DNA from 2 places in the Streptomyces sp. NPDC048278 genome. Region 1 is predicted to be linked to the other one. Evidence: riboswitches for the same ligand, from Rfam matches in the RefSeq annotation. Region 1 holds a riboswitch; the other holds the start of a gene.
What was found. A riboswitch is a leader RNA that binds a small molecule or an ion and turns the genes downstream of it on or off. The one in region 1 is predicted to bind thiamine pyrophosphate.
Positions count from the first base shown of each region.

Region 2: it holds a riboswitch for thiamine pyrophosphate, as region 1 does, so the genes downstream of both, AB0D74_RS11330 (thiamine ABC transporter substrate-binding protein) here and thiO (glycine oxidase ThiO) in region 1, are expected to answer to the same signal.

Region 1 covers NZ_JBEZLP010000003.1:409,097-416,524, reverse strand. The annotation lists gene thiS (sulfur carrier protein ThiS) at 1-15, opposite strand, end outside; gene thiO (glycine oxidase ThiO) at 12-1,181, opposite strand; TPP riboswitch at 1,179-1,290, opposite strand; gene AB0D74_RS08050 (FAD-dependent oxidoreductase) at 1,455-2,687, shown strand; gene AB0D74_RS08045 (Rv2175c family DNA-binding protein) at 2,796-3,161, shown strand; gene thiE (thiamine phosphate synthase) at 3,195-3,842, shown strand; gene metF (methylenetetrahydrofolate reductase [NAD(P)H]) at 3,944-4,867, shown strand; gene AB0D74_RS08030 (hypothetical protein) at 4,924-5,952, shown strand; gene AB0D74_RS08025 (NAD(P)/FAD-dependent oxidoreductase) at 5,987-7,428, opposite strand, start outside.
Region 2 covers NZ_JBEZLP010000005.1:129,276-136,703, reverse strand. The annotation lists gene AB0D74_RS11355 (cytochrome P450) at 148-1,392, shown strand; gene AB0D74_RS11350 (VOC family protein) at 1,430-2,218, shown strand; gene AB0D74_RS11345 (YdcF family protein) at 2,338-3,027, shown strand; gene AB0D74_RS11340 (nuclease-related domain-containing protein) at 3,050-3,448, opposite strand; gene rlmN (23S rRNA (adenine(2503)-C(2))-methyltransferase RlmN) at 4,752-5,858, shown strand; TPP riboswitch at 5,883-5,990, shown strand; gene AB0D74_RS11330 (thiamine ABC transporter substrate-binding protein) at 6,063-7,133, shown strand; gene AB0D74_RS11325 (iron ABC transporter permease) at 7,175-7,428, shown strand, end outside.

The DNA of each region.
Region 1 (7,428 bases):
GACGGAGATGTTCATGCGGTCTGCTCCACGAGTACGTCGGAAACCGGGCCGAAGCGCCTCGGTGTGAACGGACGGGCCTCCGCCGGCAGCTCGCCGCCGGTCAGCAGCTCGGCCATCACGTCTCCGGTGACCGGCGTGAGCAGCACCCCGTTGCGGTAGTGGCCGGTGGCCAGCAGCAGTCCGTCGAGGCGGGTCGGCCCGAGCAGCGGCGCGTTGTCGGGGGAGCCGGGGCGCAGCCCGGCCCGGGTCTCGGTCAGGGGCAGCTCGGTGATCCCGGGCACCAGCTCGTGCGCGTCGCGCAGCAGCTCGTACACGCCGCCCGCGGTGACCGCCGTGTCCCAGCCCAGCTCCTCGCTGGTCGCGCCGACCACCAGTTCGCCGTTCTCCCGGGGCACCAGGTAGATGTTCCCGCCGCGCACCACGGCCCGGACGGTCCGGCTGAGGAACGGCGCGTACGGGGCGGGCACGGTCAGCCGCAGCACCTGCCCCTTGACCGGCCGCACCGGCGGCAGCACGTCGTCGGGCACGCCCGCGAGCCGCCCGCTCAGGCTTCCGCCGGCGAGGACCACCTGCCCGGCGCCCCACGTGTCACCCGCGCGGGTGCGGACACCGGTGGCCCGCTCCCGCGCCACCTCCAGGCGCTCGGCCCAGTCGTGGTGGAACACCACCCCGGCCCGCTCGCACGCGGCCACCAGCGCGGCCGAGAGCCGGCGCGGGTCGATCTGGTGGTCGCCGTCGACCCGCAGCCCGCCGCGCACACCGGGCGCGAGCATCGGCTCCAGGCGCCGGCACTCCCGCCCGGACAGCCACTCGGACTCCAGGCCCGACTGCTGCTGGAGGGCGTGCAGCTCGCGCAGATGGGCGCGGTCGTCGGCGTCCAGCGCGACCGCGAGGGTGCCGCACCGCCGGTAGCCGAGGTCGTGGCCGGTGAGCTCGGTCAGCTCGGCGGCGAAGGCGGGATAGCGGCGCGCGGAGGCCAGGTTGAGCCCCAGCAGGGTCTGCTCGCCGTAGTGCAGCTCGGTGACCGCGGCCAGCATCCCGGCCGCGACCTGCGCGGCACCGCCGCCGGGCGCGGGGTCGACCACGGCGACGGCGAGCCCGCGCTGGGCCGCCCGCCAGGCCGTGACCAGGCCGATGATGCCGCCCCCGATGACGAGGACGTCGGACGTACGTGAGGACATGGGCGTCCAGCCCCTCCCTTCGCCGGCATGACCCGGATCAGGTTCGTACGGTCGGAGGCCGCCAGCCTCCCTCTCAGCCCGGTGCGTCCGGGCTCCCGCGTGTGCTTCCCCGCCACCCTAGCCCGCGGGGCTCCGCCCTTGTAAGACGGCCTCGGGCGGCGCTGTGGCCAGTGCGGCGGACAGCGCAGCGGAGAGTGCTGTGGAACAGGTCACTCGTCGCGCCCCTGACTGACTCTTTGTCAGTTGTCTATCGTTCTTGTCTATGGTGATCACGTGAGCGAGCAGACGCAGCGACGGAGCACGTCACAGACGCGGCGCGTGGTCGTCGTGGGCGCGGGCATGGCCGGGGTGCAGACCGCCGTCGCCCTGCGCGAGCAGGGGTTCACCGGGACCGTCACGCTGATCGGCGCCGAGCCGCACCAGCCGTACGACCGGCCGCCGCTCTCCAAGGCCGTACTGCTCGGCAAGTCGGAGGGGTCCGCCTTCGAGGTCGACTTCGAGGCGCTCGGCATCGAGCTGGCGCTCGGTCGCGAGGCCCTGGGCGTGCGCACCGCCGACCGCGAGCTGGACACCGGGACCGGACCGGTGCCGTACGACGTCCTGGTCCTCGCCACCGGCGCCGAGCCGATCACCCTGCCCGGCACCGAGGGCGTGCCCGGCGTGCATCTGCTGCGCACCCTGGACGACGCCGAGCGGCTGCGGCCCGTGCTGGCCCGGCAGCACGACATCGTGGTCGTCGGCGCCGGCTGGATCGGCGCCGAGTTCGCCACCGCGGCCCGCGAGGCCGGCTGCGCGGTCACCGTGGTCGAGGCCGCCGACCGTCCGCTCGCGGGAGCGCTTCCCGCCGAGGTCGCCGCGCCGATGGCCGCCTGGTACGCGGACAGCGGCACCGACCTGCGCACGCACGCGCGCGTGGCGGGCGTCGAACCCGGCGCGGTGGTGCTCGACGACGGCTCACGGCTGCCCGCGGGCGCCGTCGTGGTCGGCATCGGCGCCCGCCCCGCCACGGCCTGGCTGGCCGGCTCCGGCATCGAGCTGGGCACCCACCGCGAGGTGCTGGCCGACGACCGCCTGCGCACCGACGTCCCCGACGTCTACGCCGTCGGCGACTGCGCGTCCTTCCCGTCCGGCCGCTACGGCGAGCGCCTGCTGATCCACCACTGGGACAACGCCCTCCAGGGCCCGCGCACGGTCGCCGCCAACATCCTCGGCGAGACCGACGCCGTCTACGACCCGGTGCCGTACTTCTGGTCCGAACAGTTCGGCCGCTTCGTCCAGTACGCCGGCCATCACGCCGCCGCCGACCACCTGATCTGGCGCGGCGACCCGGCCGGCCCGTCCTGGAGCGTCTGCTGGCTCCGCGAGAACCGCCTGGTCGCCCTCCTGGCGGTAGGCCGCCCCCGGGACCTGGCCCAGGGCCGCCGCCTGATCGAGGCGGGGCGCCAGATGGACGCCGAGGCACTGGCGGACCCTGGACGCCCCTTGAAGGATGCGACGTACGGCTGAACGGCGCCCCGCACGGGGCGCGGGGAACCGCGCGACCAGCCCCCACCGCGCCGCACCCGAACAACGACCCATCGCGGCCCACCCGGCAATGCGCCTACCCTTGACCCCGTGACCGAGATTGACACGAAGATCGATGCTCTCGTCCCCGCCTGGCTCACCGTCCCCGACATCGCAGAGATGATGGACGTCGAGGTGACGCGCGTGCGCCAGCTGGTCAAGGAGGGCCAGCTCATCGCCGTCCGCCGCGGTGAGAACAGGGCACTGCACGTCCCCGCCGCCTTCATCGACGGCGACAAGGTCGTCAAGGGCCTGTCCGGGACCCTGACGCTCCTGCGGGACGACGGCTTCAGCGACGAAGAGATGCTGGAGTGGCTCTTCACTCCCGACGAGACCCTGCCCGGCACCCCCGCGCAGGCGCTCAGCGAGAATCGCGGCACGGAGGTGAAGCGCCGCGCCCAGGCGCTCGCCGTCTGAGGCAGCCAGTACCGACACCACGGGGGACCACCGATGACCGACACCGCCCGCGCCCAGCTGGCCGACGCCCGCCTCTACCTGTGCACGGACGCCCGTAAGGAGCAGGGCGACCTCACGGAGTTCCTGGACGCGGTCCTGGCGGGCGGTGTCGACATCGTGCAGCTGCGCGACAAGGGCATGGAGGCCGCCGAGGAGCTGGAGCACCTCGCCGTGTTCGCCGACGCCTGCGCCCGGCACGGCAAGCTGCTCGCGGTCAACGACCGTGCCGACGTGGCGCACGCGGCCGGTGCCGACGTGCTCCACCTCGGCCAGGGCGACCTGCCGGTCCCGGCCGCCCGGGCGATCCTCGGCCCGGACGTCCTGATCGGCCGCTCCACGCACGCCGGGTCCGAGGCCGCCGAGGCCGCCGTGCAGGACGGCGTGGACTACTTCTGCACCGGTCCCTGCTGGCCCACCCCCACCAAGCCCGGCCGCCCCGCCCCCGGCCTCGGTCTGGTGCGGTACACCGCCGCCCTGGCCACCGACCGCCCCTGGTTCGCGATCGGCGGCATCGACCTCGGCAACCTCGACCAGGTGCTGGACGCGGGCGCCCGCCGGGTGGTCGTCGTCCGCGCGCTCACCGCGGCCGACGACCCGGGCGCGGCGGCGGCCGAGTTCGCGAAGCGGCTGCGGGCGCTGTGACGTGTCCAGTATCCGGACACGAGGTCCACGAGATGTCGACAATTCGGGCAAATGTCCCGACTGCGGTTGGGTGACCGCCCGCCCCTGACTAACCTGCGGGTATGGCCCTTGGAACCGCATCCACCAGGACTGACCGCGCACGCACCGTGCGCGACATGCTCGCCACCGGCAAGACCACGTACTCGTTCGAGTTCTCGGCGCCGAAGACCCCCAAGGGCGAGCGGAACCTGTGGAGTGCGCTCCGGCGGGTCGAGGCGGTCGCCCCCGACTTCGTCTCCGTGACCTACGGCGCCGGCGGCTCCACCCGCGCCGGCACGGTCAGGGAGACCCAGCAGATCGTCGCGGACACCACGCTCACCCCGGTCGCCCACCTCACCGCGGTCGACCACTCGCTCGCCGAACTGCGCAACATCATCGGGCAGTACGCGGACGCCGGGATCCGCAACATGCTCGCGGTGCGCGGCGACCCGCCCGGCGACCCCATGGGGGAGTGGGTGGCGCACCCGCAGGGTCTGACCTACGCGGCCGAACTCGTCCGCCTCATCAAGGAGTCGGGCGACTTCTGCGTGGGCGTCGCCGCCTTCCCGGAGATGCACCCGCGCTCCAGCGACTGGGACACCGACGTCCGGCACTTCGTCGACAAGTGCCGCGCGGGCGCCGACTACGCCATCACGCAGATGTTCTTCGAGCCCGAGTCGTACCTTCGCCTTCGTGACCGGGTCGCCGCGGCCGGTTGCGAGACGCCGGTGATTCCGGAAATCCTGCCCGTCACCAGTGTGAAGATGCTGGAACGGCTGCCCAAACTCAGCAACGCGGCCTTCCCGGACGCCCTGAAAGAGCGGATCCTCACAGCAAAAGAGGATCCGGCGGCGGTACGCTCCATTGGCATCGAACACGCCACGGAGTTCTGCGCCCGGCTGCTGGCCGAGGGAGTGCCAGGACTGCACTTCATCACGCTCAACAACTCCACGGCGACGCTGGAAATCTACGAGAACCTGGGCCTGCACCATCCCCCGCGGGCCTAGACCGGCCGCACCGGAGTAGGACACACTGCGTAGCGGTCACAGGGAGAGGGGCGTACATGGGCTGGACGGTCCTCTACGTAGCGTTCGGCATCGTCGCGCTGTGGTTGCTCGGCGAGGTACTGCTGCAGTACAAGGCGCGGCTGCGCTGGCGGCTGCTCGCCTTCGTCGGATTCCTCGGAGTCGTCTTCGGTGTCCTGATCCCGTCGGTCATCGTCATCGGTGTGGGCGCGATCGCCTTCGCGGTCGGCCAGACCTACGTCACGCTGTCCTTCCGCCGCGGCTTCGAGGCCGGCTGGGCGGTCAAGCGCCCCGGTGCGGACGGTGAGGGCGGCGGCCTGACCAAGCGCCGCCGCGGCGAGCCGGACGAGGACCAGGGTCCGGAGGCCACCGGCCCGGACGCGGCCGACGCCGCCTACGCCGAGCAGCAGGGCGCCTACGCCGCGGCCCCGGGCGGCGGCGATCCGTCCTACGGCGGCGACGAGTACGACCGCGACGACGTGTTCACCCCGGCGGCCCGCACCATGGAGCCCGGCGCGGCCGAGAGCACCGCGGTGTACGAGCCGCAGCCGATGCCCGACGACACCGGCTCCTACGGCGTCTACCGCGACACCGGCTACGCCGCCACCGGCGACCAGCAGGCCGCCTACGCGACCGCCGGCCAGGACCAGGCGTACGCCGCCCAGGGCACCGACCAGAACTACGCCTACGACTACTCCGGCTACGGCCAGCAGCAGTACGGCTACGACACGAGCGGCGGCCAGCAGCAGTACGCCAACTACTCCGACCCGTACATCGGCAACCAGACCTACGGCGGAGCCGGGTACGACCAGTCGTCGTACGGCACCCAGCAGTACGACCAGCAGGGCTATGCCCAGGGTCAGTACGGCAACGGCAACGCCACCGGCGGCTACGGCGAGACCCCGGCGGGCGGTGTCTGGGTCCCGCAGCAGCGCGCCGACGAGACCTACGGCGGCGAACTCCCGCAGGAGCAGCAGTACCCCTACCAGGGCCAGGGCCAGGGCGACGGCCAGGGGCAGCAGCAGGGCCACCAGGGCAACGGGTACGACGAGCAGTACCGTTTCTGAACCGTCCTCGTCCCCGTCCGGGCGGCACCGCGTCTCACTGCGAGCCGCGGAACTCCGGCCCCTCCACGATCAGCCCGGCCACCATCGCCCCCGACATACCCGCGTGCGGGAGCCCGCCACCGGGATGGGACCAGCCGCCGGCGGTGAACAGGCCCGGTACCGCCGTGGTGTTGGAAGGATGCAGCGCACCCTCCGCCGCGGCCAGCGCGGGCGGCGGCACCGCACCGCCCGAGGCGCCGGTCTCCCGCTCGGTGTCCACGGGCGTGCGGACCTCGCGCCACAGCACCCGCTCGCACAGCCCCGGCAGGGCACGCTCGGCGGCGGCGACCATCCGGTCCGCGAAGGCGTCGGCGGCCCCCGGAGCGGCCCAGTCGTGCCAGGCGGTCGACGGCACCGTGGCCGTCACGACCACTGACTCGTGCTCTGTGTCGGGACGCAGGGCCGGATCGTCCGGCCGGTCCACGACGACCGTCGGCAGATCGGGCAGCTCCCCGTGCCTCAACGTGTCCAGGTCGCCCTCGGCGTCGGGGCCGTGTACCACCGTGCGGTGTACGGCGGTCGGCTCCCGTGCGCCGCGCAGCGCCAGACACACGACCACCCGGCCCAGGTAGCCGTCCTCGGATTGCGGGCGCACGTCCTGCGGGCCGTACAGCTCCCTGTCCGCGACCAGGCGGCCCAGCCGCCACGGCCCCGTACCGACGACGAAGTCCGCCTCCACCGCCGTGCCGTCGGCCAGCTCCACCCCGGCCGCCCGGCCCTCCTTCTCCGAAACCCCTACGACCTCGGCGCCGAAGACGAACTCCACCCGCCGCTTCACACACCGCTCGTACACCGCGCGGGCCAACTCCCGTATGCCGCCCCGCACGTACCAGGTGCCGAAGGCGTGCTCCAGGTACGGCAGCACGGCCGTGCTCGCCGGGGCGCTGCCGGGATCGATGCCGTGGGCGAGCGCGTAGCCGTCCAGCAGCTGTCCCAGCCGCGGGTCGCGCAACTCCCAGGCGCCGATTTGGAACAGCGTGCCCGCCCGGCGCGTGCGCAGCAGCTTCTTGTGGGGGACCGACGGGTACGGTTCGCGGTCGGCCAGTACCTGCCAGTTCGGCCACAGCGGCTCCTCCAGGAGCGGGCGCCGGGTGCGGTCCCAGGCCTCCCGGGCCCGCACCAGGAAGTCGCCCCAGCGCTGCCCGGCACCGGCCCCGAGGGCCTCGTCCAGGGCGGCGACGACACCCGCGCGGGACGCGTTCGGCAGGGACACCTCGGTGCCGTCCGCGAAGACGTGCCGGGCCGACGGGTCCACCTGGACCAGCTCGACGCAGTCCTCCAGCGGCTCCTTGCCGGTCTTGACGAACAGATCCCGGTACACGGCGGGCAGCGGCAGCAGACCGGGGCCGGTGTCGAAGGCGAACCCGTCGCGCTCGAACCGGCGCACCGCGCCGCCGTACGTCTCCGTGCGCTCGTACACCGTCACCCGGTGGCCCG
Region 2 (7,428 bases), on a different contig from region 1:
TCGGCCCCGGATGACGCAGCAGAAATCGCAGGGTCGTTCCCGGCGGAGGCAGACTGCCCGTGAGGACGCCGTCTCCTCCGCTGTCCCCTCCGAGGTCTCCGCCGACGTCTCCTCCGAGGTCTCCGCCGACGCGCAGGGAGTGTGCCCATGCCCCTCGACCCGGCTCCGGCCTCCGGCCCGTCTCCCGTCCCGCCGCTTCCGCCGGTGCGGTTCTGGCCGGTCGACGACCTGCCCGCGCTCGACCCCGACCCGTTCCTGGACGAGATGCTGCGCGAGGAGCCGGTCACCCGGATCCGGCTCGCGTACGGCGCGGGGGAGGCCTGGCTGGTCACCCGCTACGAGGACGTCCGCTTCGTCACCTCCGACCCGCGCTTCTCCCGGGAACTGGTCGTCGGCCGTGACATCACCAGCATGCGCCCGGCCCCCGTGGCCTCCCAGACGGCCGGCCTGCAGTACATCGACCCGCCCGGGCACAACCGGCTGCGCCGGGTCGTCGCCCGTGCCTTCACGGGGCGGGCCATGCAGCGGCTGCGGCCGATGGCGGAGCGCAGGGCCGGCGAACTCCTCGACGCGATGGAGGCGGCGGGCCCGCCTGCCGACCTCATGGAGCAGCTGCACGGCCCCTTCCCGATCGCCGTGATCCGGGACTTCCTCGGCGTCGACGAGAAGGACTGGCACCGCTGGGCGGCGACCGGCGAGGCGCTGCTCTCCGCGGGCTCCGACGCCGAGGAACGCGCCCGGGAGGCCGCCCGGACCACCCGGGCCCGGATCGCCGAGCTGCTGCGAAGCCGCCGTGACGAGCCCCGTGAGGATCTCGCGGGAGTGCTGGCCCAGGCCACCGCGGACGGCGAGATCACCGACGACGAGGCGATCTCCCTGGCCACCGCCATCCAGGTCAGCGGCGGCCACGCCGTCCGCAACAACAGCGGCTCGATGATGTACGCGCTGCTCACCCACCCCGGGCACCTGGACCGGCTGCGCCGCGAGCCGGAGCTGCTCCCCAGGGCGGTGGACGAGCTGTTCCGCTACGTCCCGCACCGCAACGGCGTCGGCATCCCGCGGGTCGCCGTCGAGGACGTCGAGGTCGGCGGCCGGCTGATCCGGGCCGGTGACGTCGTCTACAACGCCTATGTCGCCGCCAACCGCGACCCCGCCGTCTTCACCGACCCCGACGACCTGGACTTCGACCGTGCCGACGGCCCGCACATCGCCTTCGGCCACGGCCCCCACCACTGCATGGCCGCGATCATGGCCCGTATGGAGGCCGAGGTCATGATCGGCTCGGTGCTCGCCCGTTTCCCCGGCATCCGGCTGGCCGTACCTCCCGAGGAGGTCGGGTTCCAGTGCCAGGGCCTGATCCGCGGACCGCGTACGCTGCCCGTGACCTGGTGACCGGCGAGGGCCGGAGAGGACCGAGGAGAACCCCACCATGCTGACGACCACCTACGTCCCCGGCGCCCCCAACTGGCTCGACCTGGGCACCACGGACACCGAAGCGAGCGCCGCCTTCTACTCGGCCGTCTTCGGCTGGCGGCACCGGTCCGCGGGCCCCGAGGCGGGCGGCTACGGCTTCTTCGAGCAGGACGGCGGCACGGTCGCCGGGATCGGCCCGCTCACGGCGGAGGGCGCGAGCCCGTCCTGGCGGGTCTACTTCCACACCCCGGACGCCGAGGCCACCGCCAAGGCCGTCGAGCAGGCGGGCGGCAGCGTCCGGATCGCCCCGGCGGACGTCTTCGCCTTCGGCCGGGCGGCGGCCTTCGTCGACCCCGCCGGCGCGGACTTCGCGGTCTGGCAGCCGGGCGAGACCAAGGGCCTGGACCTCGTGGCGGTCCCCGGCAGCCTGGCCAGGACGGAGCTCTACACCACCGACGGGGACGGGGCGAAGGCGTTCTACGAGTCGGTCTTCTCCTGGCAGACGCGGGACGTCCCGATGGGCCCGGGCCTGACCTACACGATCCTCACCCCGGCCGGCGCGGGCCCGGCTGGGGCCCACGGCGGCCTGATGCAGTTGCCCCAGGCCAACCTCGACGCCGGATCCACCCCGGAGTGGCACCCGTACTTCGAGGTGACCGACTGCGACGCCACCTCCGCAAGGGCTACCGAGGCCGGAGCCACCGTCCTCATGTCGGTCACCGAAGCCCCCGGCATCGGCCGCTTCGCCATGTTCCTCGACCCCTCCGGCGCCCTCTTCGCCATCATCACGACGGCCACGAGCTGAGCCCCGGGCCCCCTGCCGGACCTTCGGTCGCAAGCCACCTCAGTGGATCTGTGGCTGACTCGACGGCATCAGATGCGCGTACAGGTGTCGGATTCAGCGCAGGACGGGGAAGGCCAGCAGTGATCTCGACGCAGGATCGGGCGGACACGCGACGCCTGTGGGAGTACCACCAGATGGGTCACACGCCCCGTCCTTGCTCCGTCGCGATCGGACTCGGCAGCCACGACCTGGGAGTCGCCGACACTGCCGTCGACCTGTACAAACGCGGGATGATTCCACTCCTCGTGTTCACCGGCGCCACCAGCCCCACGACGCGAGAACGCATGCCCCGGGGTGAGGCGGTCCACTACCGAGAACGTGCGCTTGAGCTCGGAGTCCCCAGCTCAGCCGTTCTTGTGGAGCCGCAGGCCCGGAACACGGGCGAGAACATCCGCTTCTCCCGCGAACTGTTGGAGAAGGCCGGCGTGGACGTGTCCTCGGTCCTGCTGATCAGCAAGCCGTACGAGGAGAGGCGGGCGTACGCCACGGCGCGCAAGCTGTGGCCCGAAGTCGAGATCGTCAGCGCTTCCAGCCCGATGACCTTGAACGAGTACGTCGACTCCATCGGGGACGCCCGTTTGGTGATCGACATGCTTGTTGGCGCGCTCCAGCGACTGTTGGTCTACCCGGAACAGGGCTTCATGATCAGCCAGCAGGTACCGGCCGATGTGATCGATGCTTATCAGCGGCTGTGTAAGCGAGGGTTCACGAGCCGGCTGTTGCGAGACGTGCAGGGTCAGGATCAGGACTTGAGCCAGACGCGGCGGTGACGAGCCACTGCGTACGCCCGTTCTACCTGTTCGGTGGTGAGCTTGCCGGTGAGCGGGCCGAGCGACGGACGGCGTACTGCGTAGCGGCACGTTTCAAGGATGCGACGCCGACAAAGACCAGGGCTGGTTCAACCGGGACGGCGAAGTCGCAGTATCGCCCGAGCACTTCCCGCACGTAGTTGGCCTCGGTGTTGATGGCGAACACGCCTCCCGGTCCGATCAGCAGATGGTCGATGTCACCGCCGTTGATCTTCTCCACGCTGTGGAGGACCCGCCAGCCGAATGAGGACAGGCGTTCCAGCTCACGCCCCACTCGTCGTTCTCCCTCCAGGCCGGCGTACCAGCTGTCCCACTCCGAGGACTGTCGCAGGAGCTTCGTTCGCAGTCGTTGGGTAGCTGAGGGACCACGTCCAGCGAACATGCCCAGGAGACTGGCTCCGGGTCGGTTCCCCGCCAGGTCCTCGCTGAGGGAGAGAGGCGGGAGGGCAACCGGTCTTGTCGCACGGCGGATATGTGCCGCCGGGGGACTGGGCTGCGCCGCAGGCGGCGCGGGGCCTAGTGCCTGAGGAGAGACGGGCGCGGAGCCGATCGTGAGGTCGTTACCAAGGTGGCGTTGTAGCAGGGCTACCGCGTCATCCCGGTATCTCTCGACTTTGATCGTCACGACCCAGGCGGAGCCGAGCAGACGCGGCCCAGGGCGTCCAGGTCGTTCGTACAGTGGCGCGCTCCACCTGGACGCCCTGAACCACGCCCGCTCCACGGTGTGTGGGCCGACGGCAGACGGGCTGGGAGCTTGGGTAAGTAGTGGGTTGAGCTGCTTGTATGACGTTGCGCTTGTGGTCTCCGAACGGAAGCGTCTAGCTGTGGGGGCTTGACATGTGGTCGTCGAGGTTCAGTCCTCATAGCAACAGGAGGAAGATTGTCACCCCGAGGCACACGAGCCCTACGGGCCGCTAGCGGGCTGACATCAGCGGTTGACACCAACAGCCGCGTACGGAGGTGGAACGGGGTGGACCTCAGCGACCAACGTTCAACTGCCCAGCGCCCGAGCACCAGGCCCGTTGGTACGCCTTGATCGACCTGATAAGGATGAGGCCAGATTTCACATCCTGTGGCCAAGGCGAGGCGCCGTCCCCAAACCATGGGCGGCGCCCCGTTGGCTGGCCTGGACACGGATACGGCCCCTTGTGCTGCGGCTCGCCGGATGGGCATCGCGTTGTAGACGGTGCACCGATGTCATGACCTTGTTAGCCCTTGAAGGAGCCCTTGGTCCGCTCTTTCGCGCCCCGCACCCTGCCCCGCGCTTCGAGAGCGGCGCCTTTTGCGGCGAGGGTTTCCTTGTGCACCGCGTGCGCTGCCTTCCGCACAGTCTTTCCGACGACCTGTTCGGCCTTTGCCTTGGCTCTTTCTCCGGCACTCATCTCGATACCTCCACGTCACTGGCCAAGTGCCCCTGAGGCGGGGGTCACAACCACCGCAGGGACCAGCAGCCGCCTCAGCAGCATCCGCCGACCGAACACCGAGCGTCCTCGCACGCTGAGCCGCAGCTCAGAGGGTGGGCGACGTGATCCGTTTGTGAGCGGTTCAAGAGCCTGGCTTCGTCGGCCGGGCCGTCTGTGGGCCGTCCGAGGGGGATCGGCGACGACAGATGACGACCGTCGGTGACAGGAGTCCAGGTCGTGAGCCGCAGGTCACCCAAGTGGATCTGCGACACTGGTACCACCATGCCCAAGCCCGGAGAACTCACTTTCGTCGCGCCGCGCGGAGCCAAGAAGCCGCCGCGGCATCTCGCTGATCTCTCGCCTGCCGAGCGCAAGGATGCGGTGGCCGAGGTCGGGGAGAAGCCGTTTCGTGCCAAGCAGCTGTCGCAGCACTACTTCGCGCGGTATGCGCACGACCCCGAGCAGTGGACCGACATCCCGGCCGGGTCGCGGGACAAGCTGCGGGAGGCGCTGTTCCCCGAGCTGATGACGGTCGTGCGGCATCTGTCGACCGACGAGGGGACGACGCGCAAGACGCTGTGGCGGCTGTTCGACGGCACGCTCGTCGAGTCGGTGCTGATGCGGTACCCGGACCGGGTGACCATGTGCATCAGCTCGCAGGCGGGGTGCGGGATGAACTGCCCGTTCTGCGCGACCGGGCAGGCGGGACTGGACCGGAACCTGTCGACCGCCGAGATCGTCCACCAGATCGTGGACGGGATGCGGGCGCTCCGGGACGGGGACGTGCCCGGCGGGCCCGCGCGGCTCTCCAACATCGTCTTCATGGGGATGGGCGAGCCGCTCGCCAACTACAAGCGGGTGGTCGGGGCGATCCGGGCGCTCACCGATCCGGCCCCGGACGGGCTCGGGCTGTCGCAGCGCGGGATCACCGTCTCGACCGTCGGACTGGTCCCGGCCATCCACCGGTTCGCCGACGAGGGCTTCAAGTGCCGGCTGGCGATCTCGCTGCACGCCCCCGACGACGAACTGCGCGACACCCTCGTCCCCGTGAACACGCGGTGGAAGGTGCGCGAGGTCCTCGACGCCGGGTTCGAGTACGTCGAGAAGAGCGGGCGGCGGCTCAGCATCGAGTACGCGCTCATCCGCGACATCAACGACCAGGCGTGGCGGGGCGACCGGCTCGGGCGGCTGCTCAAGGGCAAGCCCGTGCACGTCAACCTCATCCCGCTGAACCCGACGCCGGGTTCGAAGTGGACCGCGTCGCGGCCGGAGGACGAGAAGGCTTTCGTCGAGGCGATCGAGGCGCACGGTGTACCGGTGACGGTCCGGGACACCCGTGGCCAGGAGATCGACGGCGCCTGTGGTCAGCTCGCGGCCACCGAGAGGTAATCTGAGGGCCGTACTCACATCTTCATATTCCGACAGGGGAGCGCCACAGCGCTGAGAGTGCGGCAATCGGGCCGCAGACCCTCTGAACCTCGCCCAGGTCATTCTGGGTAGGAAGTTCGGTCATCACTCAAGCTGTTGCGCCCTGCCCGCACACCGCGGGCAGGGCCGCGTCTCTTCCTGGTCAACCCCAGGAGGAAAACACCAGTGCACACAAGGACCTTCTTGGCCGCGGCCGTAGGGCTCGGCCTCGTCACGCTGTCCGCGTGCTCGTCGTCGTCGGGTTCCGAGGCCGACTCCAAGACCGTCACCCTGGTCAGCCACGACTCGTGGGCCGTCTCCAAGAACGTGCTCCAGGACTTCGAGAAGCAGTCCGGCTACAAGGTCAGGGTCCTCAAGGACGGCGACGCCGGGCAGGCCGTCAACAAGGCGATCCTGACCAAGGACAACCCGCAGGGCGACGTCTTCTTCGGCGTCGACAACACCCTGCTGTCCCGCGCCCTCGACAACGGGCTCTTCCAGCCGTACGAGGCCAAGGGGCTGGACCAGGTCGGCACGGACTACCAGCTCGACGCGGGCAAGCACCGGGTCACGCCCATCGACTACGGCGACATCTGCGTCAACTACGACAAGGCGTACTTCAGCAAGCACAAGCTGACCCCGCCGACGTCGTACGCCGACCTCGTCAAGCCGCAGTACAAGAACCTCCTCGTCACCGAGAACGCGTCCACCTCCTCGCCGGGGCTGGGATTCCTGCTCGGGAGCGCGGCCCAGTACGGCGACAGCGGGTGGCAGGGTTACTGGAAGCAGCTCAAGGCCAACGGTGTCAAGGTCGTCGACGGCTGGGAGCAGGCCTACAACGAGGAGTTCTCCGGCTCGGCCGGCGGCAGGAAGGCCGGCGGCGACCGGCCGCTCGTCGTGTCGTACGCCTCCTCGCCGCCCGCCGAGGTCATCTACGCCGACCCGAAGCCGAGCACCGCGCCCACCGGTGTCGCGACCGGCACCTGCTTCCGGCAGATCGAGTTCGCCGGGCTGCTGAGCAACGCGGGGAACACCAAGGGCGGCAAGGCGCTCATCGACTTCCTGGTCTCCAAGGAGTTCCAGGAGGACATGCCGCTGAACATGTTCGTGTACCCGGTGGTGAAGGGCGCGAGCGTGCCCGCCGAGTTCACCAAGTACGGTCCCGCCGCCCAGGACCCCGAGACCATGGCGCCCGACAAGATCGCCGCCAACCGTGACCAGTGGGTCAAGACGTGGACGTCACTCGTACTGAAGTAGCGGCCGGGAGCGGGCGCGGAAGTGCGGCGCGGCTCGGGTTGATGCTCGGGCCCGTCGCGTTCTTCGGCGTCTTCTTCGCCTGGCCGGTCGCGGCGATCGTCGCGCGCGGGCTGAAGGTCGACGGGGTGTGGCGGTTCGGGCGGATCGCCGACGTCCTCGGCCAGTCCGACATCCGGCACGTGCTCTGGTTCACCACCTGGCAGGCGCTCGCCTCCACCGCGCTCACCCTGCTGGCCGCGCTGCCCGCCGCCTACGTCTTCGCCCGCCTCGACTTCCCGGGCAGGCAGGTGCTGCG